DNA from 3 places in the Vreelandella sp. ssv genome. Region 1 is predicted to be linked to each of the others. Evidence: predicted binding sites of a transcription regulator. Region 1 holds the regulator's gene; each other region holds the start of a gene.
The links. Region 1 encodes LexA, which represses DNA repair genes until DNA is damaged. Its sites were predicted from a motif close to TACTGTNTANNTANACAGTA; they were not measured.

Region 1 (9,561 bases):
GCCAATACAAGCCCATCTTCCGGAATGTCGCGATAACACTCGCCAATACGCGCCATGGCAGGAAGGCGAGTCATCCCCTCTTTAATGCGCTGGACACGCCCGCCCTCTTGATCAACCCCAATCAGCAAATCAGCGCGTACGCGGCGAATATCGCTACATAGCTGACGTACCTGGTAGCCATTCTCAACATTCCGGGCGAATAAGATGACACCCCCTACCGCCGGTTCAGTGAGCAAGCGCTTTTCTGTGGCCGTCAATTTCGTGCCTTCAAGGTCGAGCATGACCGGGCCTAACGGTTGAGTCATCGTGATAGGTCCACCAATAAAAGGGGCGATGATTTTAGACGATCGTCTAGCGGTGTCAAAACCTGATTAATCAAAGCACTGCCGACCACCGTGTAGCCAAACCGGCGTGCCTGGCACCGCTAGCGAAAATATATAGAGCAAATCACTATTACGTAAACGAACACAGCCATGGGAAGCGGCCACCCCCATTGGCTCGTCGGGCGGCGTGCCATGTAGGTAAATATAGCGCCGCTGAGAGTCTACTTGTCCACCACGATTAACGCCTTTTTCTAGCCCGCACAACCACAGAATACGCGTCAAGATCCAGTCTCTCTCAGGATGCGCATCAGCGAGATCAGGGGAGAAAGTCTCGCCTGTCCAGCGCCGCCCACGAAATACCGCATTTTCTGGCATACCGTCACCAATGGCCGCTCTTATATAGTGCCAACCATGGGGGGTTTTACCGCTACCATTGCGCTCACCACTACCAGCGGCACCAGACGATATCTCACACTCATGGAGAACTTTTGCCCCTCGCCAGCAGCGTAGCTGCTGCTGAGTGGTGTCTATTTCTAACCAGATACTCTCCGTTGGGGGTAGCTCAGCTAGCCTGGGCGTTCGCATATTTTCCTTCTTCGAGTGCTGGGGGTAACGGTGCATTCATGGCAGCGACAACTACCGGACGCAACCGTCGAACTAAATCCCGTACGGTGACCTGCTCGTGATAATCCTTTTCAGCAATATCACGCAGCGCATCAAGACCAGAAAGCGTAAAAATTACCGTGCCGAGCATAAAGTGTAGCCGCCAAAAGCGCTCCGCGTCAGGCAAGTCTGGCGTTGCTTGACGCACAAGTTCGGTAAAGCGGGTAAACACATCACCATACTCTTGCTGAATATGGCGCCTAAGATGTCCTTGCGCCTGGCTATAGGCCAGGCCTAATAAGCGCATAAAAACTTTTAGGCTGTTACGCTCAGCTGGCACTGCCAGCACAGTGGTAGCCATTGTTTCGAGTAGCGTTTCAAGCGGGATAACGCTCCCTGTGTGCTGGGCTTCAAGCTTATCAAGCGCAGTATGAAAACGCTGTGTAAAGGGATCCAAGTAGCGAGAAAAAACGGCCTGAATCAAGGCTTTCTTTGAACCGAAATGATAGTTCACGGCCGCTAAATTGACGCGCGCTTTGCTAGTGATATTGCGCAGCGAGGTTTCAGCGAAACCACGCTCTGCAAACAGCACTTCCGCGGTATCAAGTATACGGGTCACCGTATCAGATTGAGCCATGTTGCTCTCCAGGGAAACGAGTGTTTAAAACATAGCAAAATACTATGCCATAACTTTGACAGGCTCAACGCTTGATTTGTTAATGAAATGCGGCCAAGTAAATAAGTAAAAACTTAGTTTCAAACGATTAGGAAAAATTCACCGCCTCCGGCAATAGGCATTGACAAGCCATATACTGGACAGAGGAACATACTGTATACTTAAACACTTATCGATTAAGTCGACATTTAACTTGTTACTGTCTATTCACTATTTTTGGAGTCTGGTATGTCGCGTCCGCTAACCGCTCGCCAACAGCACGTATTTGATTTTATCGTTAAGACCATGGGCGAATTTGGCTACCCTCCGACCCGTGCTGAGATTGCTAAAGCACTCGGTTTCCGCTCCCCAAATGCAGCTGAAGAACACCTTCGTGCGCTTGAACGAAAAGGGGTTATTCGCATTATCCGCAATACGTCACGCGGCATTCGCCTGCCCAACCAAGAGCCCCAGGAAATAGTGGACAGCAGCGTGGCTACGTTACCCGTTGCCAATCATATTGAATCACCACCGGCTGGACTGCCTGTCATTGGTGAAGTCGCCGCTGGAAGCCCCATTCTCGCTGCAGAACATATAGATCGCTACTGCCCGCTGCCTGCTGAGTACTTCACCCCTAAGGCCGACTATTTGCTGCGCGTCCGGGGACTCTCAATGAAGGATATTGGCATTTTAGAGGGTGACTTATTGGCTGTTCATCGCACTGAGCGAGTGCGCGATGGCCAGATTGTGGTGGCGCGTTTAGATGATGAAGTGACCGTCAAGCGCTTCAAGCGCCAAGGACATCAGGTAACGCTGTTTGCTGAAAACCCAGACTTTGCGCCCATTGAAATCGATCTTCGCTCCCAGTCGCTCAATATCGAAGGAGTGGGCGTTGGCGTTATTCGCGGCGGCAATGGTCAGGCTCTCGGCTAACATCACCTTCACTGCATATCGATGTAGCGGTGGTCATTGAAAGTGGCCACCCAATTAGGGTGATAGACCAGCAGGATACTCAGCAGCATGCCGGTGATAAACGCTTCCGAAGGCATTAACAAGGGCAAGAAGCGTGCATACTCTTGGGCTAGATAAATAGCGTCAGGGTCGGTACCTGCTACGGTGATCAGTAGCACCGCTACTAACCCGCCCCCCAGCGTAGCCAGCGCCGTACCGAAAAAACCGCAGGCAAATAGAAACACCATCAGATTATCCGGCAGTCGGCGATCGACCAGCCGCCATACCGTGCCAATGATGGCTGCTGGCACCACCCCTGTTACCAGTACGTTAGCGCCTAACAGCATCCACTCATTGCGGCCTATTACCACCATCGCCACATTAATCAGTACATTGCTGATGAGTGCTAACGGTGCTTTAAATACCAGAGTCATCAATACCGTAAAGACAAGGTGCAGCGTTAGCCAGTCCACTGCTTGAGCGCGCAGTTGCCACATCAGCACTACCGCTAGGGTTGCCCCTAACCAGCGATGCTGAAGTGCACCATCCTTGATTAGCGCTTGCCAAGGCCGACGCAAAAGTGCCCAGGCTACCACGCTTAACGAGAGTAGTGAGGTAAGCACTAGCGCCCAAGGCGCTAATACACTTTGCGCGAATGACATAGCGACCTCTTACGTTACCAATCGTTAGCTAAAGACCACCGTTTTATTGCCATGAACCAGCACACGATCCTCAAGATGCCAGCGTAAACCGCGCGCTAGAACCGCCTTTTCAACGTCTCGGCCAAAGCGCACTAAATCAGTAGGCGTATGACAGTGACTAACACGATGAATATCCTGTTCGATAATCGGGCCAGCATCGAGTTCCTCGGTGACATAGTGACAGGTTGCGCCAATCAATTTAACACCGCGTTGATACGCTTGGTGGTAAGGTTTAGCACCAGCGAAAGAGGGCAAAAAACTATGGTGAATGTTAATCACCCGACCTTCATAGCGTGCACACAAGTCAGGCGGTAGGATTTGCATATAGCGTGCCAGCACGATGCAGTCAGCGCGGGCGTTATCGATTACAGTCTGAACGTCGGCAAACGACGCCTGCTTGTTTTCAGCATCGACCGGCACATGGTGGTAAGGGATGCCGTACCACTCGGTCAATGAACGCATGTCGTCATGGTTTGAGATCACTCCAACAATATCGCAATCCAGTTCACCTCCCTGCCAGCGATAAAGCAGATCCACTAAGCAGTGCGACTCCCGCGACACCATTAACACCACCCGACGACGCTTCTGGGTATCGACCAGTGACCACTGCATATTGAATTCGCTAGCGACCGTTTCAAACGATGCACGTAGCGATTCTACCGACATAGCCACTGAATCTGCCAAAATTTCGTAACGCATAAAAAAACAGCCGGTTTCTAAGTCAGAGTGCTGGCTTGCTTCGGTGATCGAGCCACCCTGATGGGCAATAAAGCTCGAAACGCGAGCCACAATACCTACTTGATCGGGACAGGACACAACTAAACGATAATAATGAGACATGTAATTTACTCTTGACCTATTTCTACGCTAATTATGATAAACCAGCGACTTAGACTGCGTATTGTATCGGAAGGCCAAGGATGATTGTTAGCCGCCCCTGCCTTCCCGTATAGTTAAGGCACTACTTTTTAGGCTTTTCATAACTGATGCATTCACCACGCGTTCAAATTCGTCCCCGTCGTCGTCCACCGCTGCGCATGCTGCCGCTAGGGGGATGCGGTGAGATTGGAATGAATCTAACGCTATACGGCCATGACGATCACTGGATTGCCGTCGACTGCGGCATGATGATTCGCCAGGATCTTCCCAACTCACCGCTTCAGGTTCCTAATCTCGATACCCTGAAAGCATTAGGGATCGTACCCAAAGCGCTTTACATCACCCACGGACATGAAGACCACATAGGGGCAGTCGCCTGGCTCTGGCCGATGTGGAACTGCCCTATTTATGCCACCCCATTGGCGGCTGGGTTGTTGAGACTGAAATTTGCTGAACATCAGCTTAGTAGTGCCGCTATCCAAGTTATCGAACCAGGCGAGGCGCTTGAAAGCGGGCCATTTACGCTACGCTACCTCCCTTTGACGCACTCAATTCCCGAAAGCTGTGCCTTAATGATGATGGCCGGTGGCTACCGTGTTTTACACACCGGTGACTGGAAGCTCGATCCTGAACCGCTGATTGGTACACCGATGAGCGCCGCACAGTTTAGGGCGCTCGCACCGGTCGATTTAGTCGTTGGCGATTCGACCAATGCGCCAATGCCAGGGCACTCCGGCAGTGAGGGCGATGTCGCCAGAGCGCTGACAAAAACCCTCAGCAACTGCCAGGGCCGCGTCGTTGTCTCTTGCTTCGCTAGCAATCTGGCACGGGTGTTGGCCATAGGACGTGCAGCTCACCAATGCGGCCGGCGCATCAGCTTGATGGGGCGCTCCATGGAGCGCATGGTGAGTGTCGCGCGGGGGCTCGGCTATATGGATGATTTACCGCCGCTGGTGCCGAATCACGATCTCGGTTATTTACCACCGGATGAAGTGGTCATTATCGCCACCGGCAGCCAGGGGGAGCCCCGTGCGGCGCTCCAGCGTCTTGCCCAGGGCCGCCACCCCTTTGTTGACCTTCAGTCAGGTGATAACGTCATTTTCTCGGCTAAAGCCATTCCGGGCAATGAACGCCCCATTGAACAGCTTAAAAAGCGTCTGACGCAATTTGGTGTGCGCATCTATGATGAATTCAATCATCCCGAATTACATGCCACCGGGCACCCTGCTCAGGATGAGTTAATCAAGCTTTATCACTGGGTTAAACCGAAATATCTGCTGCCCGTTCATGGCGAAGCGCGACACCAGCAGGCCCATCAGGCCATTGCTAGCCAGCTGGGCATCAGCGCACCGCTAACGCCGATTAATGGCGATTTAATCTGCTTTGACAATCATGGATTGCGCTGTGAGGCGCGCTACCCGCAGCCCCCCTGCATTGTCAGTCAAAACAGCGTCGTGCCCCATCCTGGTCTAGAAGTGAATGACGCCAAAACGGCCCGCCGGGGCAGTTTGTACTTAGCGCTACCAGTCACCGCAACTGACATTGGCTGGGCGCGTATTGGCCGATTGATGCTAGACTCTTCGGGCGCCAGCCCGCTAGATGAAGATAGTTTTAGCGACTGGCTGGATGACCAACTTGAAGAGATTGCCGCGGAGACACTGGCCGACTTGCGCCAAGCATTGCAGCCTCGCCTGGTGCACTGGCTAGCAGCGCATATGCAGCACCTGCCAGATGTGCATTTACAGATCATGGCCGCCGAAATGCCTGAACCTGCTGAGTATGACAATGCAGCCAATCGCTAGGGCCGAGTCATTTAATCGCGCCGCACAGCAACACGACACTCTTAGTCCCAGCGCGCGGCATCCTGTTGATCAGAGTGGCGCTCTTTGACCCAATACTCGCCATGGGTCGAGTGCTCTTTCTTCCAGAATGGCGCCTGGGTTTTGAGAAAATCCATGATGAAATCGCAGGCTTCGAAGGCTTCGCGGCGATGAGCGCTAGCGACTAGCACGCGAACAATCGGATCGCCCGGGGCCAGATAACCGATGCGATGAATAATCCGGACTGCCTGCAGCGACCAACGCTGCCAAGCCTGCTCACCAATCTCGGTCAACGTGCGCTCGGTCATACCCGGATAGTGCTCCAGCGTTAGCCCCGTAACGTCTGGCGTTTCGTTAAAATCACGCACCAGCCCGGTAAAGCTAACCACCGCGCCAATGTCACTGCGTCCTGCTAGTGCATCGCCATATCCATAGTCCATCGGGAAAGGCGCTGCTTGTATCGCTACTTTAATATCCAGCCCCATATCCACTCTACCCCCCCGTGACCGGTGGGAAAAATGCCACTTCGTCGTCATCGGTCACTAACGCATCATCATTCGCCATCACTTGATTAATCGCACACAGCGTTCGCTGGTCGGTGAGTTGCTTAAAGCGACTATCGCGCTCCGCCAAGGCAGCTTTTAAGCCGCTAATATCTCGGCTCGCAAGCTGATCCAGACTGACCACTGCCTCGCTTTCACCTAAACGCTCACGCAGTTCAGCTAAAAACTTAACCCGCACGCAGGGCGATGGGCAACGTTCGCCCAAACTTACTTCTCCCGGCACGCCTTCACCCGTTACAATCGGCACCTGAGAATTTGTCCGCTGATAATCACCGCGCTGCCCCCCCTGCTTACTATCCAGCTGGATGGCTTCGATACGCATACCTTTATCGACCGCCTTACACATATCGTAAAGCGTCAGACAGGCTACCGAGACGGCGGTAAGCGCTTCCATTTCAACTCCAGTGCGTCCATTTAAACGACATAGTGAAGTCACATGGACGCACGATTCGGCCACATCAATATCGAACTCAACCGACACTTTGGATAGTGCCAATGAATGACACAGTGGGATCAATTCATGAGTACGTTTAGCAGCCTGGATACCGGCGATACGCGCGGTGGCTAGCACATCGCCCTTAGGCAACTCACCGTCGCTTAGCAATTTCAGCGTTTCAGGCTGCATCATGATGCGACCCGAAGCGATAGCTTCTCGACGGGTTTCTTGTTTATCGCCAACATCTACCATATTGGCTTCGCCACGGGTATTAAGGTGGGTTAGTTGCATGCTGTCACCGTTCCTTTTTTTGAAGCTGAAGCATTTGAAACTGAATCATTTAAAACATGGCGTCGTTTTTTTGCTTACCCAATTGACTATCCAATGGGCTATCGCGTCGCTATCGTCTAGATTTAACTGGGCTACTGACGGCGCTAAATTGATAGGCGGTGACGCGTTCAGTGCGACCGCCTCCACCCATGGCCCGGTTAAAATAGTAGCATCGCCTACTTCAGCTCGATAAAGCACTAGCTTAGGAATCGGCCAAGCTTTAAAGCCTTCAACAATCACCAAATCGGGATGATGCGGGACCATCATGGCAATTAACTCGGCTAAATCAGGCTCTCCGTTGCCGGGGGTTTCCTGCATCAGCGCAAAACGCTGGCGGGAAGCCACAAGTACAGGCGCGGCACCAGCACTGCGCAGTTTGTAGCTATCCTTACCGGGCTGGTCTACTTCAAACGAGTGGTGGGCATGTTTGATTACGGCCACTTTCAAGCCATCTTCAGCTAGGCGTGGCAGCAACTTCTCTAACAGCGTCGTTTTACCCGTACCGCTCCAGGCGGCAACCCCTAAAATGGGAAAGGGTGCAGTTAGTTCGTTTTCCATGCTGCTAACACTCCTGAAGATCACTAAACGCTGCCATCCCAACGATGCAAACAGGGTTATAGAGGATGACTTTACTCGCCCTCTTGCTCCTGGGGTAATAGCCAGTTCAACGCAATACCCACCAAGGCGGCTAAGCTGACGCCCTGCAGCGTAAACTGACCACCGCCAAACTGCATGCCGCCAATCCCAAATACCAATATCAGCGAGACCACAACCAAGTTGCGTGGCGCCGTCAGCGACTGCCCTGCCCGTACTAAGGTATTCATGCCGACCACCGCAATCGAACCAAACAGCAGCGTCATGATACCGCCCATGACTGGCCCTGGGATGGTTTGAAGCAGTGCGCCAAGCTTCGACACAAAGGCCAGCACAATGGCAAGAATCGCAGCAACAATCATGTACTTGGGGTTAAACGCCCGCGTCAGCGTTACCGCACCGGTCACTTCTGAGTAAGTCGTATTTGGCGGCCCGCCAAACAGTGCTGCCACACTGGTCGCCAACCCGTCACCTAGCAGGGTGCGATGCAGGCCGGGTTTCTCCAGGTAGTTTTTGCGAGTTACCGAGCCAATTGCCACCATATCCCCAATATGCTCTACCGCCGGGGCGATAGCGACCGGAATCATAAATAGAATAGCGGCCCAATGAAAACTGGGTGCAGTAAAGCTGGGCACCGAGAACCAGGCGGCTTCTCGAACCGGCGTAAAATCGACTAACCCCATCAACAGTGCCAAACAATAGCCTGTCACAATTCCGCCAATAATGGGTACTAGGCGCAGTAGGCCGCGACCAAACACCGCGAGCAGTAACGTTACCAGCAGGCTGGTCATGGATAAGAAGATTGCCGCGCCATAGCCAATGTTATCGCTGGTTTCACCGGTGGCCATACTCACCGCCACCGGCGCTAACGCCAAACCAATCACCATAATGACCGGACCCACGACGACTGCGGGCAGTAAGCGGTGCAACCATTCAGTGCCCTTTAAGCGCACAGCTTGGGAAATAGCGACGTAAACAAGTCCCGACGCCATCAGCCCGCCCATCGTAGCCGGTATGCCAAAGCTGGCTACAGAACCTTGAATAGGTGCTATAAAAGCAAACGATGAGGCTAAAAAAACCGGCACACTCTGACGAGTTACAGCATGAAATATCAGCGTGCCTGCACCCGCAGTAAACAGCGCAACACTAGGGTCAAGTCCAGTCAGCAGCGGCACTAATACCAAGGCACCAAAGGCGACAAATAGCATCTGTGCGCCGGTTAAAAGTATTTTTGGCCACGACTCAGCCGGGCTATCAGCTTCACGCATAAGATAAATCCCTAGTGTTTATTAGAAAGTAGGTGTGCAAAAAAATGCCCCTAACGCGAAGCGTAAGGGGCAATATTATGAGGAGTGCTTAGCGCGTCCCGAAAATCTTATCACCAGCGTCACCTAAACCGGGGACGATATAGCCGTTTTCATCGAGTCGATCATCGACCGAGGCGGTGTAAATTTCCACATCGGGATAAGCTTCCTGCACCCGCTTGATCCCTTCAGGAGCAGCGACGAGCACAATCACTTTCATGTGCTCACAGCCACGTTCACGCAGCATGTCCAGCGTGGCGACCATCGAACCGCCGGTGGCGAGCATGGGATCAATGACAATCGCCATGCGCTCTTCGATATCGTTAGCAAATTTGGCGAAATAAGGCACCGGCTGCAGGGTCTCTTCATCACGGTACAAGCCGACAACGCTCACTCGGGCAC
Region 2 (9,561 bases), 230 kb from region 1:
CCGGGCGACCCCTGAAGGCGCACGCGATTATCTCGTCCCTAGCCGTACCCATGCGGGCAGCTTTTTTGCCTTGCCACAATCACCGCAGTTGTTTAAGCAACTGTTGATGGTGGCTGGCTTTGACCGCTACTACCAGATTGCCAAGTGCTTCCGCGACGAAGACCTGCGTGCCGACCGTCAGCCTGAGTTTACCCAGATTGATATTGAGGCGTCGTTTGTGGAAGAGAGTGACATCATGGGCATTACCGAAGCCATGATTCGTCAGCTTTTCCAGGACGTGCTAAAAACCGAACTTCCTGAGTTCCCGCGCATGACTTGGCAGGAAGCGATGAATCGCTTCGGTTCAGATAAGCCGGATCTGCGTATCCCGCTGGAATTGACCGACGTCGACGACTTAATGCAGCAAGTTGATTTCAAAGTCTTCTCTGGCCCCGCTAGTGCAGATGATGGCCGTGTTGCAGCACTGAAAGTACCCGGCGGCGCCAAGCTATCGCGCAAAGAGATCGACGAATATACCAAGTTTGTCGGCATCTACGGTGCCAAAGGCTTGGCGTGGATTAAGGTCAACGAGCGCGCCAAAGGGCTTGAAGGTCTGCAGTCGCCGATCGTCAAGTTTATGGAAAACATCGTTGAAGAGCTGCTCGATCGCGTGGGCGCTGAAGATGGTGACATTATCTTCTTCGGTGCCGACAAAGCCCGTATCGTCAACGAAGCCATTGGCGCGCTGCGCGTTAGATTAGGGGCTGACCTGGAGCTCTACACGCAGGAGTGGGCGCCGCTATGGGTCGTCGACTTCCCGATGTTTGAAGCTGACGACAACGGTCGTCTTAGCCCGCTTCACCACCCCTTCACAGCACCCTCTTGCAGCCCAGAAGAGTTGAAGGCTGACCCTGCTAGCGCGCTTTCACGTGCCTACGATATGGTGCTCAACGGTACAGAGCTGGGCGGTGGATCTATTCGTATTCACGATCAGACCATGCAGAGCACCGTTTTCGAGATCCTGGGTATTGGTGAAGAAGAGGCTCAAGAGAAATTTGGCTTCTTGTTGGATGCGCTCCAGTACGGCGCTCCGCCCCATGGTGGCTTAGCCTTCGGTTTGGATCGCTTGGTCATGCTGATGGTGGGTGCCAAAACCATTCGTGAAGTTATCGCTTTCCCGAAAACCCAAAGCGCTGCCTGTTTGATGACCAATGCACCGGGCGAAGTCAGCCCCGAGCAGTTGAAAGATTTGAATATCCGTCTACGCCAGAAAGTCAAAGCGGACCCCGCCGCCGAATAAATCTGTACGGTTGGCCGCTCCACACCGACGCTACGGCGTCGGTGTTTTTGTATGTTCTAGTCACACGAGTACCGATGCCATGGAAGAGCAAAAGCCCGTCGTACCCATCCGCATTTTGGGCATAGACCCTGGCTCCCGGGTAACTGGTTACGGAGTGATCGATGTTATTGGCGTTAAACCCTGCTACGTAGCAAGTGGCTGTATTCGTACGGCAGAGGGTGCGCTAGAGCAGCGTTTGGCACAAATTTATGCAGGTCTTAGCGAAGTCGTCGGCTTGCATCGCCCCGATCAGGTCGCCATTGAGCGGGTGTTTATGGCCAAAAATCCTGATTCCGCGCTAAAGCTGGGCCAGGCTCGGGGGGCGGCAATGGTGTGTATGGCCAATCATGGCTTGAGCCTTGCCGAATACGCCGCGCGGCAGATAAAGCAGGCGGTGACTGGGCAGGGTGGCGCGGATAAAGAGCAGGTACAGCACATGGTGACCGCTATTCTGCAGCTCTCTGCTACTCCCCAGGCTGATGCAGCCGACGCGCTGGCCATTGCGTTAACCCATGCTTATAACGGCTCTGTCTTTATCAGCCATGGTTTGCCCGCCGCGCCATCTCGGGGTCGCCGTCGCTCCACCGGCCGCTGGCGGCTTTAATTCCCTCTGTGCCGACGGCTGAACTACTGGTCATCTGTACAGAGTCGCTTTATAGTAAACGTTTGTTTTTCACTCTATTGTTATTCACCCCAGTGCGAGCGATTTTATGATTGGACGTCTGAGTGGCCAGCTATTGGCAAAGCAACCTCCCTGGATTGTGATCGACGTTCATGGCGTCGGCTATGAGCTGGAAACGTCAATGAATACCCTGGTGACACTTCCGGCCGTCGGCGAAAATGTTGCTTTGTTCACCCACCTCACTATTCGTGACGACGCTCATCTACTGTATGGTTTTGGTAGAGAGCATGAGCGCGCCTTATTTCGAGCCTTGATTAAAGTCAACGGTGTAGGACCTAAGCTTGCGTTAGCGATTTTATCAGGTATGGATGAAGATGCCTTTATGCGCTGCGTTCGTGACGATGACAGTAAAGCGCTGACAACCCTGCCAGGGGTGGGTAAGAAAACGGCTGAGCGTCTTATCATTGAAATGCGAGATCGTTTCCCTGAGTGGGAGAACGGTAGCAATGCGCTACTGCCTCTTGAGGCCGCTAATGGGCAAGTATCTGCTCGCGATAGCCTTGCTGATGCAGAAGCTGCATTAGTCAGTTTGGGGTATAAGCTGACTGAGGCATCCAAAATGCTCGCCGATATCGACCCCAATCAGTCAACCGAGGCACTGATAAAAGCCGCACTGACTCAACGAATGAACGGCTAAGTGGATGGTTTTACAGTGCTAGATTTGGGTAAAGTTTGCATTTGAATCGCCATAAAGAAGAGTATCTATGCTAGAACACGATCGGCTGATCGCCGCTGAACCTGAACAGGGAGAGGGGCGTATTGACTACGCAATTCGCCCCAAGCGGTTGGATGACTATATTGGCCAGCCGCGTGTGCGTGAACAACTGGAAATTTTTATCGGCGCTGCAAGGCTGCGCGAAGAGAGCCTGGATCACACCCTGGTATTTGGCCCTCCTGGGTTAGGTAAAACGACACTCGCCCATATTATTGCCACTGAGATGGGGGTTGGAATGAAATCGACCTCCGGCCCGGTGCTTGAACGGGCAGGGGATCTCGCCGCCATGCTGACGAATTTAGAGCCTGGCGACGTACTTTTCATCGATGAAATTCACCGCCTGTCTCCCGTCGTCGAAGAAGTGCTTTACCCCGCCATGGAAGATTTCCAGCTGGATATCATGATTGGCGAAGGTCCGGCCGCACGCTCTATTAAGCTGGACCTGCCCCGGTTTACCCTGGTGGGCGCGACCACCAGGGCGGGCTTGCTAACCTCTCCACTGCGCGACCGCTTCGGCATTGTTCAGCGTCTTGAATTTTATAACCTCGAAGAGTTGACAGAAATTGTTTCGCGTTCGGCTCGCCTAATGGGCGTTAAAACCAGTCACGAAGGTGCAGTTGAAGTGGCGAAGCGCTCACGTGGAACACCGCGAATCGCCAACCGACTATTGCGCCGAGTGCGTGATTACGCAGAAATGAAAGGTGACGGCGTTGTCGATGTCGCCACAGCGGATGCCGCCCTTAATATGCTCAACGTGGATCACCATGGGTTGGATCACATGGATCGTCGGCTACTACTGGCAATGATCGACAAATTCGATGGCGGCCCTGTAGGCATTGATTCACTTGCGGCGGCCATCAGTGAAGAGCGCGACACCATCGAAGATGTGATCGAGCCCTACCTTATTCAACAAGGTTTGATTATGCGCACACCTCGCGGACGTGTCGTTACCCGCCAAGCGTGGCTGCACTTCGACCGAGTGCCCCACAAGCAGGCGACCGATATGGAAGGGGAGCGCCGTCCGTGAGCGCTAGTGCACAGAAAGGTTACCGCCTGCCGTTGCGCGTTTATATGGAGGATACTGACGCTGGTGGCATTGTCTACTATGTTAACTACTTGAAGTTTATGGAACGTGCACGTAGCGAATGGCTACGTCAATTAGGCATTAATCAGCAAACGCTGCTAGACGAAGGTACACAGCTAGTGGTATACCGCTTGGCCTGTCACTACGCGAAACCGGCTCGTCTGGATGACGCATTGGTAATCACTGCCCACGTTATAGAACTTGGGCGTTGTCGAATGACATTTGAGCAGCAAGTTTGGCGTGACGAGGAACTCCTCTGCTCAGCCACAGTCGAGATAGCCTGTTTGAGCGTCGAGCGTATGCGTCCTAAAGCATGGCCAACATCGCTTAATATTTTAATACGGGCCTCTTAACCAAGAGGTCATTCACTGCGTCGGCAATGCCGACCCTAATAGATTGATGAGGGCACCTGTGAACGATAACACCATGTCCATTCCCCACTTGATAATGAATGCCAGCACCGTGGTGCAGCTGGTTATGTTGCTACTGTTGGTGGGGTCGATCCTCTCTTGGGTGGTCATTTTCCAGCGCAGCATTGCGCTGGGCCGTGCCAAGAAAGAGTACAACCAATTTGAGGAGTCTTTTTGGTCAGGTGTCGACTTAAACGAGCTCTATCGTGAAATTCCCGCTGATGACCCGCGCCACGGCGCTGAGCATATTTTTCAGTCGGGGTTTCGGGAATTTAATCGCTTAATGCCTAAAACCCGAGACGCTGACACCGTTTTGGAAGGTGTCCAACGTAGCATGCGCGTTGCTTGGTCTCGGGAAGAGGATCGCTTAACCCAGCATCTGGTGTTTCTAGCTACAGTGGCTTCTGCCAGTCCGTATATCGGTCTTTTCGGCACAGTATGGGGCATTATGGGTTCATTCCAAGCGCTTTCGCTGACACAACAGGCGACACTTGCAACGGTAGCCCCCTGGATTGCAGAAGCGCTTATTGCAACTGCAATGGGTCTTTTCGCGGCTATCCCTGCGGTTATTTTCTATAACCGTTTGTCGAACACATCTTCTCGCTTACTTGGCAAATACGAAGATTTTGCCGAGGAGTTCCACGCTATCCTGCACCGCAATCTGCAAGGTCGTGATGGCAAGCCAAGTGCGGGTTAAGGGAGACAGCCATGCAAGGTCCTTTTAATCGTAGTGGTAAAAGCAAGCCAATGGGGGAGATTAATGTCGTCCCTTTCATTGACGTTATGCTGGTACTGCTAGTTGTTTTTATGATTACTGCGCCTATGCTAACCCAGGGCGTGCAAGTTGAGTTGCCGCAAGTGACCTCTCAACCCATTGAGACCCAGGAAGATAATGATCCGATCATTATTTCGGTTGATAGCGATGGGGGGTACTTCATCACGCTTGGGGAAGACTCTACGTCAGTGACCCTGGATGAGATGTCTGCAAGAGTGGCAACGATTCTAGAACGCCGTCCAGGTACGCCCGTCATGGTACGCGGTGACCGTAATGTGGCTTACGGACAGATTGTCGTCTTGATGAGCACGTTGCAAGGCGCCGGAGTAGCTAACGTGGGGCTGCTTTCAGAGCCGCCGCAAGATGGGTAAGGGTAGCGCGAATATGGCAGTAAACACACCGCGCGATCCTCAAGATGTTGGCTATAAGTGGCCGACTGTTCTGGCGATTGGCGTGCACGTCGCCATTGTCTTGTTTAGCTTAATCAGTTTGCCGACCCGAACGGCGGAGCCCGATAGTTCGTCGATCGTTCAAGCGACGCTGGTGAGTACGGAAACGTTTACCGATCAGGCTCAGCAGGCAACAGAACAGCAAGCGGCGATGAATGCGCCAGCGGAGGCGCCGACAGAACCTGAAGCGCCCGATGAACCCTCTGCCAGTGAGCAGCAGGCTGCAGCCGAACAGCAAGCGGCAGAAGAAGCTGCTCAGGTGGCGGCTGAAGCAGAAGCGCAAGCCTTGGAAGCAGCGCGTGAGGCTGCGGAAGCTGAAGCGCAGCGTCGTGCTGCAGAAGCGGCTGCACAGGCTGAGCAACAAGCCGTTGAGGCCGCTGAACGTGAAGCCGAAGCGGAAGCTATCGCTGAGCGTCAGCGTGAAGTTGAAGAGGCTCGGCGCCAGCAGGAAGCCGCTGAAAAGCAGCGCCAGGAAGAGGCCGAAGCCGAACGAGAGCGTGAAGCGGCAGAGCAGCGGCGCCAGGAAGAGGCCGAAGCCGAACGAGAGCGCGAAGCGGCAGAGCAGCAGCGCCAGGAAGAGGCCGAAGCAGAGCGCCAACGTGAAGCCGAAGAAGAGCAGCTACGTGAGCAGGAGGCGGCTCAACGAGAGCGAGAGGCGGAAGCCCAGCGCCAAAGAGAAGCGGAAGAGCAGCAGCGACGCGAAGCAGAAGCAGAGCGTCAACGCCAAGCGGCTGAAGCAGCAGAGGCAGCCATGCAGCGCCAGTTGGCAGGTGAAGCGGAAGCCGCGGCTAATGCTCAGCAGGCCGAACAGGCTGCCAACAGCTTTATCAACATCGTCCGTAGCGCTGTAGAGCAGGCGTGGGTGATTCCGCCCGGTGCAAGTGATGCGATGAGTGCTACCCTACAGGTACGGCTAGGGCCTTCAGGAGAGTTGCTGGCAACGTCGATTGTGACATCAAGCGGCGATAGTGCTTTTGACCGGTCTGTCATGCAGGCCGTGGAACATGCTGCACCGTTTGGTGAATTGCGAGATTTACCAGCCGATCAGCAGCGTAATTTACGTCAGTTTAATCTGCGATTTACCCCGGGGGATGTTCGCTGATGCAAAGTTTGAGCAAAGTATGGTTGTTCTGTCTACTGCTGCTAGTCAGCAGTGTGGCAAGTGCTGACTTAACCATTGAGATTACGCGAGGCAGTGATCAAGCGCTGCCGATTGGCGTGGTGCCTTTCGCAGGCTCAGAAGGAATGCCTGAAGATGTTGCACAGATTGTCCAAGATGACCTTGAGCGTAGTGGCTATTTTGACCCGCTAGAGCGTAGCGCTATGTTTGAACAGCCTAGTCAATCCGACGATGTTCAATTCGGTACGTGGCGGTCGCTAGATGTGCGCTACTTGGTAGTAGGCCGGGCAGAGCAAACCAGCGGTGGTTTTGAAATACAGTTTGAGCTGATGGATATTAGCGGCCAACGCCGGATGATTGGCGAAACCGTGACCGTGAGAGGCAATGACCTGCGTGGTGCCGCTCACTATATCAGCGATCAAATCTTTGAAGAGATCACCGATATTCGGGGAGCTTTTTCAACCAAAATTGCTTACGTCACTGCCCAGGGTGTTGGTGACAATATGCAGTTTGGCTTGTACGTTGCAGATGCCGATGGCCGCCGCAGCGAACAGGTGTTGACCTCTGATGAACCTATTATGTCTCCTGCATGGTCACCTGACGGCTCTAAGCTTGCCTATGTCTCTTTTGAAACTGAACGCCCAGCAATCTATATCCAGGATGTAGCCACTGGACAGCGCGTTATGGCCACGTCATTTGACGGTATTAACGGTGCACCAGCATGGTCACCTGATGGCCGGCGTATCGCCATGTCTCTGTCTAAAGATGGACAGCCTGAAATCTATATCATGGATGTCGCCAATCGTTCAGTAGAGCGCATTACTAATAACAACAGCATCGATACTGAGCCTGCTTGGGGGCCAGATGGTCGCAGCTTGTTGTTTACTTCTGACCGTAGCGGTGGCCCGCAGCTTTACCAGTACTCCATGGGCGGCGGCGAAGCTGAGCGCCTGACGTTTACAGGTAATTATAATGCTCGCGGACGTTATTCACCGGATGGTGAGCAGATATTCTTGATCCACCGTTCAAGTAATGGTTATCAAGTGGCAAAGCAAGATCTAAGCGGTAACCGCTTGGTTGTACTCAGTGAATCAACAAGAGATGAATCTCCTAGTGTTGCGCCGAACGGGACCATGGTAATCTTCGCTACCCAACAGGGTGGTAGTGGGGTGCTAAGTGCTGTTTCGGCTGATGGTCGCTCTTCATTTAGACTGCCATCAGCACAGGGCGATGTCCGTGACCCAGCTTGGTCACCCTTCTTAAATTGATCAACACAATTGATTAATATCGAAATTTTTTAGTTTTCAGGCAAGGAGTCTGATTATGCAACTTAAACCGTTGGCTCGCTCACTAGCAGCAGCGCTATCTATCGTGGTAATCGCTGGCTGTTCCAGCACCGGCGGAACCCAAGATGGTGACTCGTACGGTAGCCAGGATGGCAGCACTACCGGATCTAGCACCTCGGGCACAGGCACGGGTAGTCAGTATGGTTCTTCTACTGGTTCGGGTTCAGGTGCTGGTCAGCAGGCTGATTCACGTATTCCAGAAGTACGCACCATCTATTTCGATTACGACCGCGATACCATTAAAAGCGAGTACGAATCTGTAGTAATGGCTCATGCACGTTACTTACGTGCAAACCCGAGTGCTCAAGTGGTTCTTCACGGGCATACGGATGAGCGCGGTACCCGTGAGTACAACATGGCGCTGGGTGAGCGTCGCGCTGGAGCGGTAGAGCGTTTTCTGAATATTCAGGGCGTTTCTTCTGCTCAAATGAGCGTGGTTAGCTATGGTGAAGAGCGTCCGGCCGTTAATGGTCAAGACGAAAGCGCCTACTCACAGAACCGTCGCGTTGTATTTAATTACTGAGCATTAAGCTACTGAGCTTTTAACTATCGATGAAGGCGGCGTGCTAACCGCACGCCGTTTTTATCTACGGAGCCATCATGAATCACAGTCTCAAGCGTTACGTTGAGAGGCTGTGCGGTGCGGGAGCTATAGCGCTCCCGCTATCCGTATTGCCTTTAACGGCCGCCGCTCAACAGCCGCTCGTGCAAGACCTATCTAACTCTTCCAACAGCAGCAGTTTCTATCAACAGACGCAGCGCCAGGAAGCATCCAGCGGCAATCTTGTGTTGTTTAACCAGGTACAAGAGCACCAGCAGGAAATCCAGCAGCTACGCGGTCAGATCGAAGAACTGCGTCACCAGTTGGAACAGCTGCGTCGCCAATCACAGCAGCAGTACCTCGATATTGAAGATCGGCTGATGAGCAGCGGCCCAACTCAAATTGAGCAGTCAACCCCAGCGGTAGAGCCTGAAGCCGTCGAGAAGGTTGTCAATGCACCCTCTAGCCGCAATGTCAGTGAGGACGCCCAAGCCGATTACCAAGCCGCCTTCGGGCATGTTCAGGCGCGTCGTTTTGACGAAGCGATCGCGGCCTTTGAAGCCTTCGTTACCGACTACCCTGATACTAGTCTAACGGCTAATGGTCACTACTGGCTGGGCGAGCTATATGCTGCGGAAGGCGAGCTGGATGCCGCTGATCAAGCGTTTAGCCGTGTGATCGATAAATACACCGGTAGCACTAAAGTACCTGACGCGATTTATAAGTTAGGCTTGGTGAAAGCGCGTAAAGGCGAGGCGGAGCGCAGTCGAGAGCTACTTGAGCAAGTGCGCGATGACTATCCGCAAAGCAGTGCGGCGGGGCTTGCCAATGACTTTTTACGCCAATCAGCGAGTTAAAATTTTTTGATCTATTTTTGCTTCAGGGAATCAGCATGAGCTGCAAGATCGACTATCAACCAGCGCCCAGTCTATTGGAAAATCGCATCGTGTTGGTAACCGGCGCAGGGGACGGGATTGGCCGTGCGGCAGCGTTAAGCTATGCCCAACACGGTGCCACCGTGATTCTATTGGGGCGCACTATTGCCAAATTAGAGCGTGTTTACGATGAAATCGAAGCGGCGGGTGGCCCTCAACCGGCGATCTTTCCGCTGAACTTTGAAG
Region 3 (9,561 bases), 1.2 Mb from region 1:
CTGGGGACGATGATAAACAATAAAAAAATGAGCCGAAGAGCCTTCGTGACCAGTGCAAGCCTGGGTGGCAGTGCACTTTTTTACTATCCTATCAACGTGTTGGGTCAGGAGAGAGGCGTTTATCTAGATATAGAGGCCTACGATACAATCAATGCGATTAAAGCTTCAGCGAAGCAAGAACTTGCTCTCCTATGCCTGAATCCTTCACCCGATGACCAAATCAGTGGCAGCAATGATGTTCTCAACAAGCTTCAGGATGAACTGGACAGTATCGCTCCTGCACTCGATGAGCTTGATGATATTGCAGGGGAGGAATGGACACGTACCAACTTGACCCCTGCTCCATTCAATGAGGATATTCCTCTACGTGATGTAAGCGAGATCAATTCATTTTTGTCTCAATCAACACGCCACCCCTGCAAGGAAGCAGTTCTCCGGATATTAGCCGATGTGTTCAATGTTGAAATGCGATATATCGATGATTTTGAGAGGTTTCTAGAGGAGCAAAATCAATCTATTTACGTCGACGGGATGGCTGAATCAATTGAACAAGAAGATAACAACAAGCTTAGAAACTATGTGGAGCTACTTATAAACGAATTATCTATTAGCGAGGCTATTAAACAGGGTATTGAGACGGCTCAGTCACCCATAGTACGCGCGTTAATAAGGTGGTTATTAAAGCGTTCTTTTCCATTTGTAGGGATGTGCTTGGCTATTATGGATGTCGTTATCAGTCTGATTCAGCAGCGCTATCACATTTTAGAGTGCGCTCATTCAGTCAGAAATTAAAAACCCCAGCCATCCATGGCCGGGGGCTCATCCCGTTGCCGCAATCTTCTGGCGAAACCCTAAGGTAACGCGTGCTACTTGGCGACTAGTCCACTATGTCAAATCTGCTTAGCCAATGATGTAAGCAATTAACCATATTTTTGTAAGAAATTTCTGACATCTCACCCAATTCGGCACCACCAACATTTATACCGAAATCATATTATCGTCATCCGGCGGCGGGTTGTTCCGCAAATGATCTTTCACTTCCAAGATAATTTGATTCATCGTTTCTGCGCGTGGTTTAAGTTTTTCTGCCCACGGCCTACCTGGATGCAATACATCCCATCTGGGACGTAAGCCCGCATGGCGTCCACTCCCTGGGTCATGGTTTCCAAAGCCATCTATTAAATTATTCCAAATAGGTGAGAACTTTGAGATCAGTAGGGATTCCCCTAACGGGATCCAGATATCATCTACTATTAAAAAACGACAAAAAAAATCTTCTATGCGAAGATTCTCTACATTCTCAAGGCTTTTTCGATGATCATTTAGCCTTTTAAACAGAGTCTCTGTAACTGCTGGTGATAACTTACCCTTCCTGGCCCCTGCTGGAACTGCTTTCCCAACGTAAATCGGCGCTGTATACGAGCCATTGGAGTTTCGCTTAGCTATTTCCTGATATGCCGGAAAATCACCTGAGTAATATATGGCATATACACCTGCTCCGTTGAATTTGGCTAGATCGGTCAAAGAATGAACCGGCTGACGGAGCATTGCCTGCCCAACACTCTCGCCCAGGTGTTGCTTATCAAGAGGATTGAAAGGGTAGATATTGTCGGTCATGCCATCTTCCTATTGTTTTGGCGTTTTAACTGGCGAAGTTGTGTTATCGCCAATTGCTCTGCCACGGAGCTGGCTACCATCCGACCCAAAGCTACGGGTACTGCATTACCTAATTGGCGCATAGTCTCACCCCATGCACCGTGAAACACATAACCATCGGGAAAGGTCTGCAATCTTGCAGATTCGCGCACTGTAAAGTAACGAACGCTGCCATCCTCATTGACCATCATATTTTCACCGCCAGGCACGCCATGAGCACCGGCCTTCAAGGTTTTTGATGGTAAATCTAAGGGGCTACCTGTATGGCCGGTATAGACTCGCGCGCCATCCTGGAAGAGGTGATTGCGAAACTTACTCGCACCTTTCGCGCGTGGATCCGGTACATCAATGAGTGCATCGCGAACAGTACGCCAAGGCTTTTCTATCCCTGGGAGTAATTCATTCGCTAATTTGCCCACACGTTTTTCAAGCCGCGAAGGAATAGCCGGTATTTTGTTCTGTGCAATATGGTGTCGACGCCAGTAGTCACCGGTTACCCACTGTGAATATAACAAAGCATCAAATGAGTGCGTCGCTCTAGGGAAAGACCACTCAGCACCAAGATCAGACCGGAAACCCACGATAAAAACACGTTCACGCTTTTGAGGAATACCATAATCAGCAGCGTTTACGAGTGTAGGCACCACGTTGTAAGTCAGACCGCTTATATGAAGAGCGCCAGAAGTTTTTTCTTCCTGCAGCCTTTTAAGATGTTCAGCCCAGGTCTCTCCATCTCGTCGAGCCACTTCCGGGAACTCAAGCTGCAGCAAGATGTACTGGTAATAATTAGCAAAACTGGACCGGGTCAACCCTTTCACGTTCTCAATGATGAAAGCTTTCGGCTTTAAACGTCGCACAACATCAACAGTGGCAGGAAACATGTCCCTATCATCGCCAAACGCTTTGTGCCTTCCACCCATCGAAAATGGCTGGCAAGGAGGGCCACCTGCTACTAGGTCTATATCTTCAGGAATACTTGCCCAATCGAACTCACGGACATCACCAGACCAAAGCGGCCATCCATTGACTAGTGGGTAACCATTTTTTTGATTTTCCCGAATCGTATCGCAGGCCCATCGATCCCATTCCACGACTGCCAACGACTCAAAGCCAGCAAGAGAGACCCCCATAGCTAGCCCCCCCGCACCTGCAAACATTTCAACTGACTTCAACATACTCAGACCCTGCTAAGCTATTAATAAATAATATTATTTAATTACAAAAACCACACACTCTTGGTGACAAAAACTTGGCAGCTATCCTAATACTGTCACAGTATTACAGCAGATTGGTAAACGTCTGCCGATATTTTCAAAGCTCGCAGACGATACCGAAACCCGCCTCTGGACACCAGCCAGCTTTTCGTTGATGGGCTTGCCTACACCGCCCAGCACCGCGCCTGCCTCACCACCACACCCTTAAACTGCTGTACGGTCACGAAGCAGCCCTGGCCACCGTTCGTTGGTAACAACCGGCAGCGGCTGCCCACACGGTGGGACTTAAACAACCGATACTCTCCTTCCACCTCTGCCACTACGAGATCGCCGTGGCCAAACGATCTGGCTTCATCCACCACCAGCACATCTCCCTCCATCCATGGCCCGCCTGGGCGTGCGTCTTCGCTTATTTCCACCAGAAAGCAGCTGGGTGGAAATTTTCGGCCATCCATCTCGGCTACTGCCGGGTGCTTCACGCCCACCACTGCTGGCCCCAAGTAATTTACTCGCATGCTATTGCCCTGTGCTTGCTCCCCATTAAGCGACGTACATTAGCGTTCGCCTGTCGCTTTCCCTGCTGCCAATACTGTATAAACAAACAGCATTTAACAAGGGTTATGGAGGCAACATGATTGGGCTGGTGGACTGCAACAACTTCTACGTCAGCTGTGAACGGGTGTTCAACCCCAAGCTGGAAGGCCGTCCGGTGGGCATTATGTCCAACAACGATGGCTGCATTATCGCCCGATCGGAAGAGCTGAAAGCGCTGGGTATCGAGATGGGCACCCCTGCCCATCAGGTGCGTCACCTGGTCGAACGTGGCGAGATCGTGTTGCACTCCTCCAACTATGAGCTGTACGGCGATATGTCCCACCGGGTGCAAGGCATCCTGGAGCAGGAAACCGCCGGTGTAGAGCCCTACTCCATTGATGAAATGTTTGTGCGCATGGATGGCTTCGAGCCGGAAGCGCTGCAGGCGCACGCCCAATCCCTGCACAGAAAAGTCCGCCGCGGCACCGGCATTCCCGTGTGTGTTGGCGTCGCCGCTACCCACACCCTCGCCAAGCTGGCCAACCGCGTTGCCAAGAAGCACCCCGCCTACCCAGGCGTGTGCATCCTTCATGCGGATAGCGTCAAAGCCAAACACCTGCTGCAGCAAATTGAGGTGAGCGATGTATGGGGCGTTGGCCGCCGTTTAAACGAGCGCCTGCAGATCCTCGGCATCAACACTGCCTGGGATCTCCGCGAAGCGGACGCCAAGCGCCTACGGCGTAAGTTCTCGGTGAACATGGAACGCACGGTGCTGGAACTACGCGGCATCAGTTGCCTGGAGATGAACGACTTCAATGAACCACGCAAACGCATCATGACCAGCCGCTCCTTTGGCCGCCCCACCACACAGCTTTACGACCTACAGGGCGCTATTCGCCAACATGCCCAACGGGGCGCTGAAAAGCTACGCGAGCAGAAGAGCCTCGCCCGCGCCGTGCTGGTGTTTCTCAAAACCGACCGCTTCCGGCCCGACCTGCCCCAATACTCCCCCAGCCTAGCGGTGGAAATGGAACGCCCAAGCCAGGACACCCGCGACATACTTCATGCCGCCCAAGAGGCGCTATGCAAGATCTACCGTCCCAAATACGGCTACAAGAAAGCGGGCGTGATGTTGATCGACCTGACCGACGAGAACCGCCAACAGCTCAGCCTGATGGACACACCGCAAACGGAAGAGGAACGCCAGCGCAGCCAAAAGCTAATGGCCACCATGGACGCGTTGAACGAGAAGATGGGAAAAGGAACGGTACGCCTAGGCCTTCCAGAAAAGAACGCCCCCTGGCACCTACGCTGCGCGAACCGAAGCCCGCGCTATACGACGAATTGGGGTGAGCTGATGGTGGCGTATACGGATGAGGGGGCGGCGCAAAGAGGTAGGAGGAACTCACATCTTAAAAACTGCTGATAAACCTAATCAGGACTGTACACTATTCTTAGCTTCGCCTAGCTGAGCTTATGCCTTGGCTGGCCACTAATATCGATGAATAAAAAGGGATAGGGGACAATGAGAGGAGAATTCAAGCGATGGCTAATCGAAATACAAGAGGAAGCACTTGCATATAAACGCGAACAGGCACGCGCTGCTGGAGATGAAGCTAGATGGAAAAGCTTTATCTGGAAAAGCCCTGTCAAGAATAACGCCATCAAAGACCGTTTCAGGGATGAGGGAGCCCAGCGGGGTTACAGGTCGCGTCCTTCACATGAGACCAAAGCTGGACAATGGCTCTACGACTTCGTATGGCGTGAGTTTGACGAGAACAACAATCTCCTTAAAGTCGTACTGACCATGGAGATCGAGGTGTCTGAATCAAAGATTTCCTCGCTATTGTACGACTTCCATAAGCTTCTCCAAGCCGACTCAGAATATAAGGTTTTTGTTTACCAGACCAAGACAGAGGCAGATGTTCTGGCCGCTATGAGCGCCCTCAAGACTGCCGCTCAGCATTACCAGAGCAAGTCAGAATCAAAATATCTGCTATGCGGATGGAGCACCCAGCTAAATATCTTTAGCTTTGATAAATTAGACCACGGCATTGATATACATAACAATCTTATTAATAAGTAATCCAGGCAAACAAAAGAGTTAAAGTAAGCCCCGCTAAAATTATCAAACTGCCCCTTCAACTAATTTCATTCGTCGTGGCCTAAACCATTCAAATACAAGAGAGGTGTAGAAACAATAAATTCTATTAACAAAATAAGAAATTATAAAAAACCTTAACAGCTTTCATAAATCAATACAATAAAAATTAATGATTACTAAAAACATTCAACCTAGTATCCCTCAGGTATTCTTCCATAGAGCAGACAAGGATCTGTAAATTAGCAAAAACAAATTGTGCTCTCTCTTCAAACCTATAAGGATTAGCCAATCTCAAGTAATCAGTAGCTCCTTGTATATGTTTTTTGATATTCTCAAGCTCAATTTCAGTTTTATCAAAACCACTACCAACAGGAATCTTAGCCCTGATATGCTGAGCATAAACTAAAGAACGATTTACACAAGAATCAATTTTCTCTTTATCACCATTATCTTTCGCTTCACTCAATTCTTCTAAAACACTCTTTAATTGATCTAAAATTTCAGGAATTCGTGCCCTTCTCAGCATCACCAACTGAATATCTCTAGTTTCTTTTTTGATCAGCTGAGTTTGACGTAAAACGTAAACGCTCACAGCAGCACCCAATAACGAAGAAACATCGATTAAAAGCCTCACAACATCCAATTTAAAAAGATCATATAAAAACATAACTAACCCCTATTCCTTTTAACAATTGAAATTTAGCAGCAAAAAAACATCTAAATAAAATTTAATCAAATTTTCTGTTTACAAGTAACATCTTGAATTTTGATATCCCTTAGTCGGGCAGGCCCAATACCAGAAATACGTGTCAGGTGATTGACCGACACCCAAGGCCGTTGGCTAATCAAATCATCCACACGGTCTTCACCAATATGGACAATTCCAACCAACTCATCTCTGGAAGCTGTATTCAAATCAATGCAGTCTTCACTAAAACTTATTTCTTGCTCAACTGGCTGAGTAGGGATCTCAACAGCAAGATCAGTGGCATCATGAATTAGGTTATCACCAAATGTGGCAAGGATAGGGGCATGGTCAGATACATAGCGCCGCGCAGCTTCATGTGACCAGTAGTCGCCTCTTTCACTTAGCAATTCCGGAAACGTTAAAATACCCACTTCGCTGATTGGCAGATCATGGTTTAAAGGCACAATAATGTTGTCGTACAGATTGGCATACTGCCGATCTTTACTGGATAACGTAGTCGAGCCGGAAGTGACTAGAGGCTGCGCGACTTCAAATAATTCTGCCCAAGCTTCATGGCTGGGCCGCATATTAAAATCGCCAACAAGCATGCGCTGGTTGGCTGACTCGGGGTAAACCTCTGCCAACCAGTCCCAATATGAACGTAACGCGTGAATTTCAGGAGTACGATCGCTGATGCTTGTGCCATAAGTGATATGAACTGTAGCCAACACAAAATTCGTATCGCTTTCTAGTGATTTAAAACGGGCAGAGTACGGTTCACGTGCAAACGCATTACGATCATCTATATAAATAACCGCCCCGTCTTCATAGGTCACTGTTGAGTCACGCCAAAGAAACGCATACATCTCTTGGTAGCGGGATGAGCTTCCCATCAGATGCGAGTGCATGGAACTCCATTCTTCACCTGATGACTCTTCCAACATTATTTCAAGGGCTCCTAGCGCTTCAGTATTCATCAACTCTTGAATCGCAAGAATGTCGAACTGGTTGGCTACCTCGGTGACTGCAACAATATTTTTCTGCTCACCCCATCCAAAATTCTGAATGTTCCAACTACCAATTTTAATATCGGCTAAAGCAGGCCACGAAAGCACTAGGCAGACTAGCAGCGCTGGTTGTAAGAGCTGTGTAACACTCTTGCTGTAACTCATTCCCTGTTCCCTACTACTAGGCAGCATCAAAACGCCGTTATTTATATATTTTTTTGCAGTTACACAATTCTGCCAATCCGAATCTCACACCGCCCCAGTATCTCCACATCATGCATATCCTGCGGCTTAATCATTTCCGGCTGGTAGTGGTCGTTGTCGCTGATCAAGTACAACGCCCCGCCCGCTAGGCGCTGCACCCGCTTAATCCGTCGTTCTCCACTAACAAGCAGTAAAAACACCCCTTCCTGTTTCGGATCGCGGTTGCTGCGATCCACCAGTACCCAGTCGCCATCGGCCAGGGTGCCGTCCATAGAATCACCGCGCACCTTAATGCCTACCACCTGCGCGGGGTCCAGCCCCTTGTCGGCCAGCTCACTGCTGGGAAAGTGCAGCGTGGTTTGCACTGGTTCACCTTCAAAACTGCGGCCCGCGCCGGCGGCAGCTTCGATGTCGTACATCATCACCGGCACTAAATCCGGCCCTGGCTCAGTCACAGGCAAGCCAAGGGGCTGAGCATCGGATGTGCCTGCACGTACACCTGTCAAAACGTAGGAAATATCCACGCCAATATTTGCTAGCCGAGCAACTAGGTCAGCAGAACATTTCTGTCTTCCAGCAAGCACGTCTTTCAAGCGCTGAGGTGAGTTTTCACCCGCGCGTCTGGACGCTTCAGCCAGAGAAAGCCCAAGGATAGATATTTCTTCCCTAATCCTTTGGGGTATATTTTCCACCAATCCGATTGACACGGTAGGATATCTCCACCATTCTATTAATGTCTTTCACTCTAAAACACTACGCAAAGGGAACCACTGCCATGGTCACCATCATTGCCACCATTGTTATGCCGTCCACTCAGACCACCCTGTTCCGCGGGGTCGAAGTGGAGCTTGACCGCTGCTCTGAACAAACCCGCCGCCACATCGAAACCGCATTGAAGCGCGGTACCAACACGCCTAACCCACTGGCGGATCTTGAAGCGCTGGAAGAGCGCATCACCGCCGAAGCCGTGGGCGAACTCGCTGCCCTGATGCTGGCCTGTAACGCCTCTAGCGATGAAGTCGAAGACGCCCTTTGCGAACTGCGCACCTACATGGATGAACACTTCCTGCAGCGCAAGCTGGTACGCCTTTACGAGCGTTAATACAGACGCTCGGTCTCCTTGTTCAAGCTCTCGTTTAAAGTCTTTCACTCTATTAAGGAAGCCTAACCCATGGCCACCACTAACACCATTACCCCAAAGCCAATTTATGCCCCAAAAGGCTGCGATCAGCCTGTGATGACCTACCTCACGGAAAGCGAGTGTGCCGATCTGGAGCGCATTCAGGAGCTGGAGATGCGCACTAAGTCGGCCACCGCTCGCATGCTCATGCTGCGCGGCATCGCCGAGTACGACCAAGACACGCTGAATGCCGAATGACCCTGCCTGCATAAGGATGTTTGCCATGTACCAGGACCCCAAACGCGTGCGCTCTCGTTACGCCGCTCTCAATTTGGATCAGTACGAGGCCCAGTTGATCGACGCGCTGGTGGATTACACCGGCATCGAACGGGCGTCGCTGCTGCGTCAACTGGTGCTGAAAGAAGCACTGGAAACGCTGGGCGTTGCTGATCTCTCTGTTAGCACTGTGCCCCAGCAGGCGTCGTAAAGGCAGGGCTTTTTGAGGCCCTCAAGGAGCATTGATGTATGGCTGACCAACCGGCACGCGGCGAATTACGACTTCCGCTGAACGACCAGCTAGAAGCCGCGCTGCAGCAGGTATGTGAACAGCAGGATTTAACCAGCCTGGACGAAGCCGCCGAGTGGTTACTCCGTCGGCGCTTACGCAAAGGCACCCAAGGACTCACCGGCCGTGGCCGCGCCCTTTACCCCGTAGGGAGAAACCATTGATGTCGACCGCTTCCAAGCACCGCATGCCCTGCCCACATTGCGGCCACAACATGCGCGTCCGCAAAAGCCAGGCGCTGACACCGGTGTACCGCGAAGGGGAAGTGGAGTGCCGAAACGTGGAGTGCGGCTTTCGAGGCAAGGCAGGTTTCGAAATTCTTCACACCTTAGCACCTAGCGACATACCGAATCCGAATGTGGATCTTCCCTTCGCCCCTCGCTTACTCCGATTAATAAATATGGCCCTTAATCGAAAGGCCGCCAACGACGAACACTACGAGGAATCCGCTGATGAATAAGGTAGCCCA

Region 2: a site for LexA is predicted at 1,947-1,966, ahead of ruvA (Holliday junction branch migration protein RuvA). Genes of this name have one in related genera too.
Region 3: a site for LexA is predicted at 3,458-3,477, ahead of AC5TBW_RS15665 (Y-family DNA polymerase). Genes of this name have one in related genera too.

The regions. Positions count from the first base shown of each region.
Region 1 covers NZ_CM182545.1:2,242,523-2,252,083, forward strand. The annotation lists gene nagZ (beta-N-acetylhexosaminidase) at 1-305, opposite strand, end outside; gene AC5TBW_RS10285 (L,D-transpeptidase family protein) at 372-908, opposite strand; gene AC5TBW_RS10290 (TetR/AcrR family transcriptional regulator) at 886-1,563, opposite strand; gene lexA (transcriptional repressor LexA) at 1,831-2,514, shown strand; gene AC5TBW_RS10300 (energy-coupling factor ABC transporter permease) at 2,523-3,194, opposite strand; gene purU (formyltetrahydrofolate deformylase) at 3,219-4,073, opposite strand; gene AC5TBW_RS10310 (ribonuclease J) at 4,304-5,914, shown strand; gene moaE (molybdopterin synthase catalytic subunit MoaE) at 5,956-6,417, opposite strand; gene moaC (cyclic pyranopterin monophosphate synthase MoaC) at 6,425-7,222, opposite strand; gene mobB (molybdopterin-guanine dinucleotide biosynthesis protein B) at 7,268-7,819, opposite strand; gene AC5TBW_RS10330 (uracil-xanthine permease family protein) at 7,891-9,123, opposite strand; gene upp (uracil phosphoribosyltransferase) at 9,212-9,561, opposite strand, start outside.
Region 2 covers NZ_CM182545.1:2,011,947-2,021,507, forward strand. The annotation lists gene aspS (aspartate--tRNA ligase) at 1-1,279, shown strand, start outside; gene ruvC (crossover junction endodeoxyribonuclease RuvC) at 1,359-1,922, shown strand; gene ruvA (Holliday junction branch migration protein RuvA) at 2,029-2,637, shown strand; gene ruvB (Holliday junction branch migration DNA helicase RuvB) at 2,705-3,742, shown strand; gene ybgC (tol-pal system-associated acyl-CoA thioesterase) at 3,739-4,152, shown strand; gene tolQ (protein TolQ) at 4,226-4,906, shown strand; gene tolR (protein TolR) at 4,918-5,355, shown strand; gene tolA (cell envelope integrity protein TolA) at 5,369-6,535, shown strand; gene tolB (Tol-Pal system beta propeller repeat protein TolB) at 6,535-7,821, shown strand; gene pal (peptidoglycan-associated lipoprotein Pal) at 7,877-8,422, shown strand; gene ybgF (tol-pal system protein YbgF) at 8,500-9,297, shown strand; gene AC5TBW_RS09290 (YciK family oxidoreductase) at 9,333-9,561, shown strand, end outside.
Region 3 covers NZ_CM182545.1:3,436,549-3,446,109, forward strand. The annotation lists gene AC5TBW_RS15645 (hypothetical protein) at 46-792, shown strand; gene AC5TBW_RS15650 (Eco29kI family restriction endonuclease) at 979-1,617, opposite strand; gene AC5TBW_RS15655 (DNA cytosine methyltransferase) at 1,614-2,831, opposite strand; gene AC5TBW_RS15660 (S24 family peptidase) at 3,035-3,385, opposite strand; gene AC5TBW_RS15665 (Y-family DNA polymerase) at 3,502-4,830, shown strand; gene AC5TBW_RS15670 (hypothetical protein) at 4,930-5,490, shown strand; gene AC5TBW_RS15675 (hypothetical protein) at 5,675-6,175, opposite strand; gene AC5TBW_RS15680 (endonuclease/exonuclease/phosphatase) at 6,241-7,368, opposite strand; gene AC5TBW_RS15685 (S24 family peptidase) at 7,428-7,913, opposite strand; gene AC5TBW_RS15690 (hypothetical protein) at 8,183-8,509, shown strand; gene AC5TBW_RS15695 (hypothetical protein) at 8,579-8,785, shown strand; gene AC5TBW_RS15700 (hypothetical protein) at 8,811-9,014, shown strand; gene AC5TBW_RS15705 (hypothetical protein) at 9,053-9,256, shown strand; gene AC5TBW_RS15710 (Ogr/Delta-like zinc finger protein) at 9,256-9,552, shown strand; gene AC5TBW_RS15715 (hypothetical protein) at 9,545-9,561, shown strand, end outside.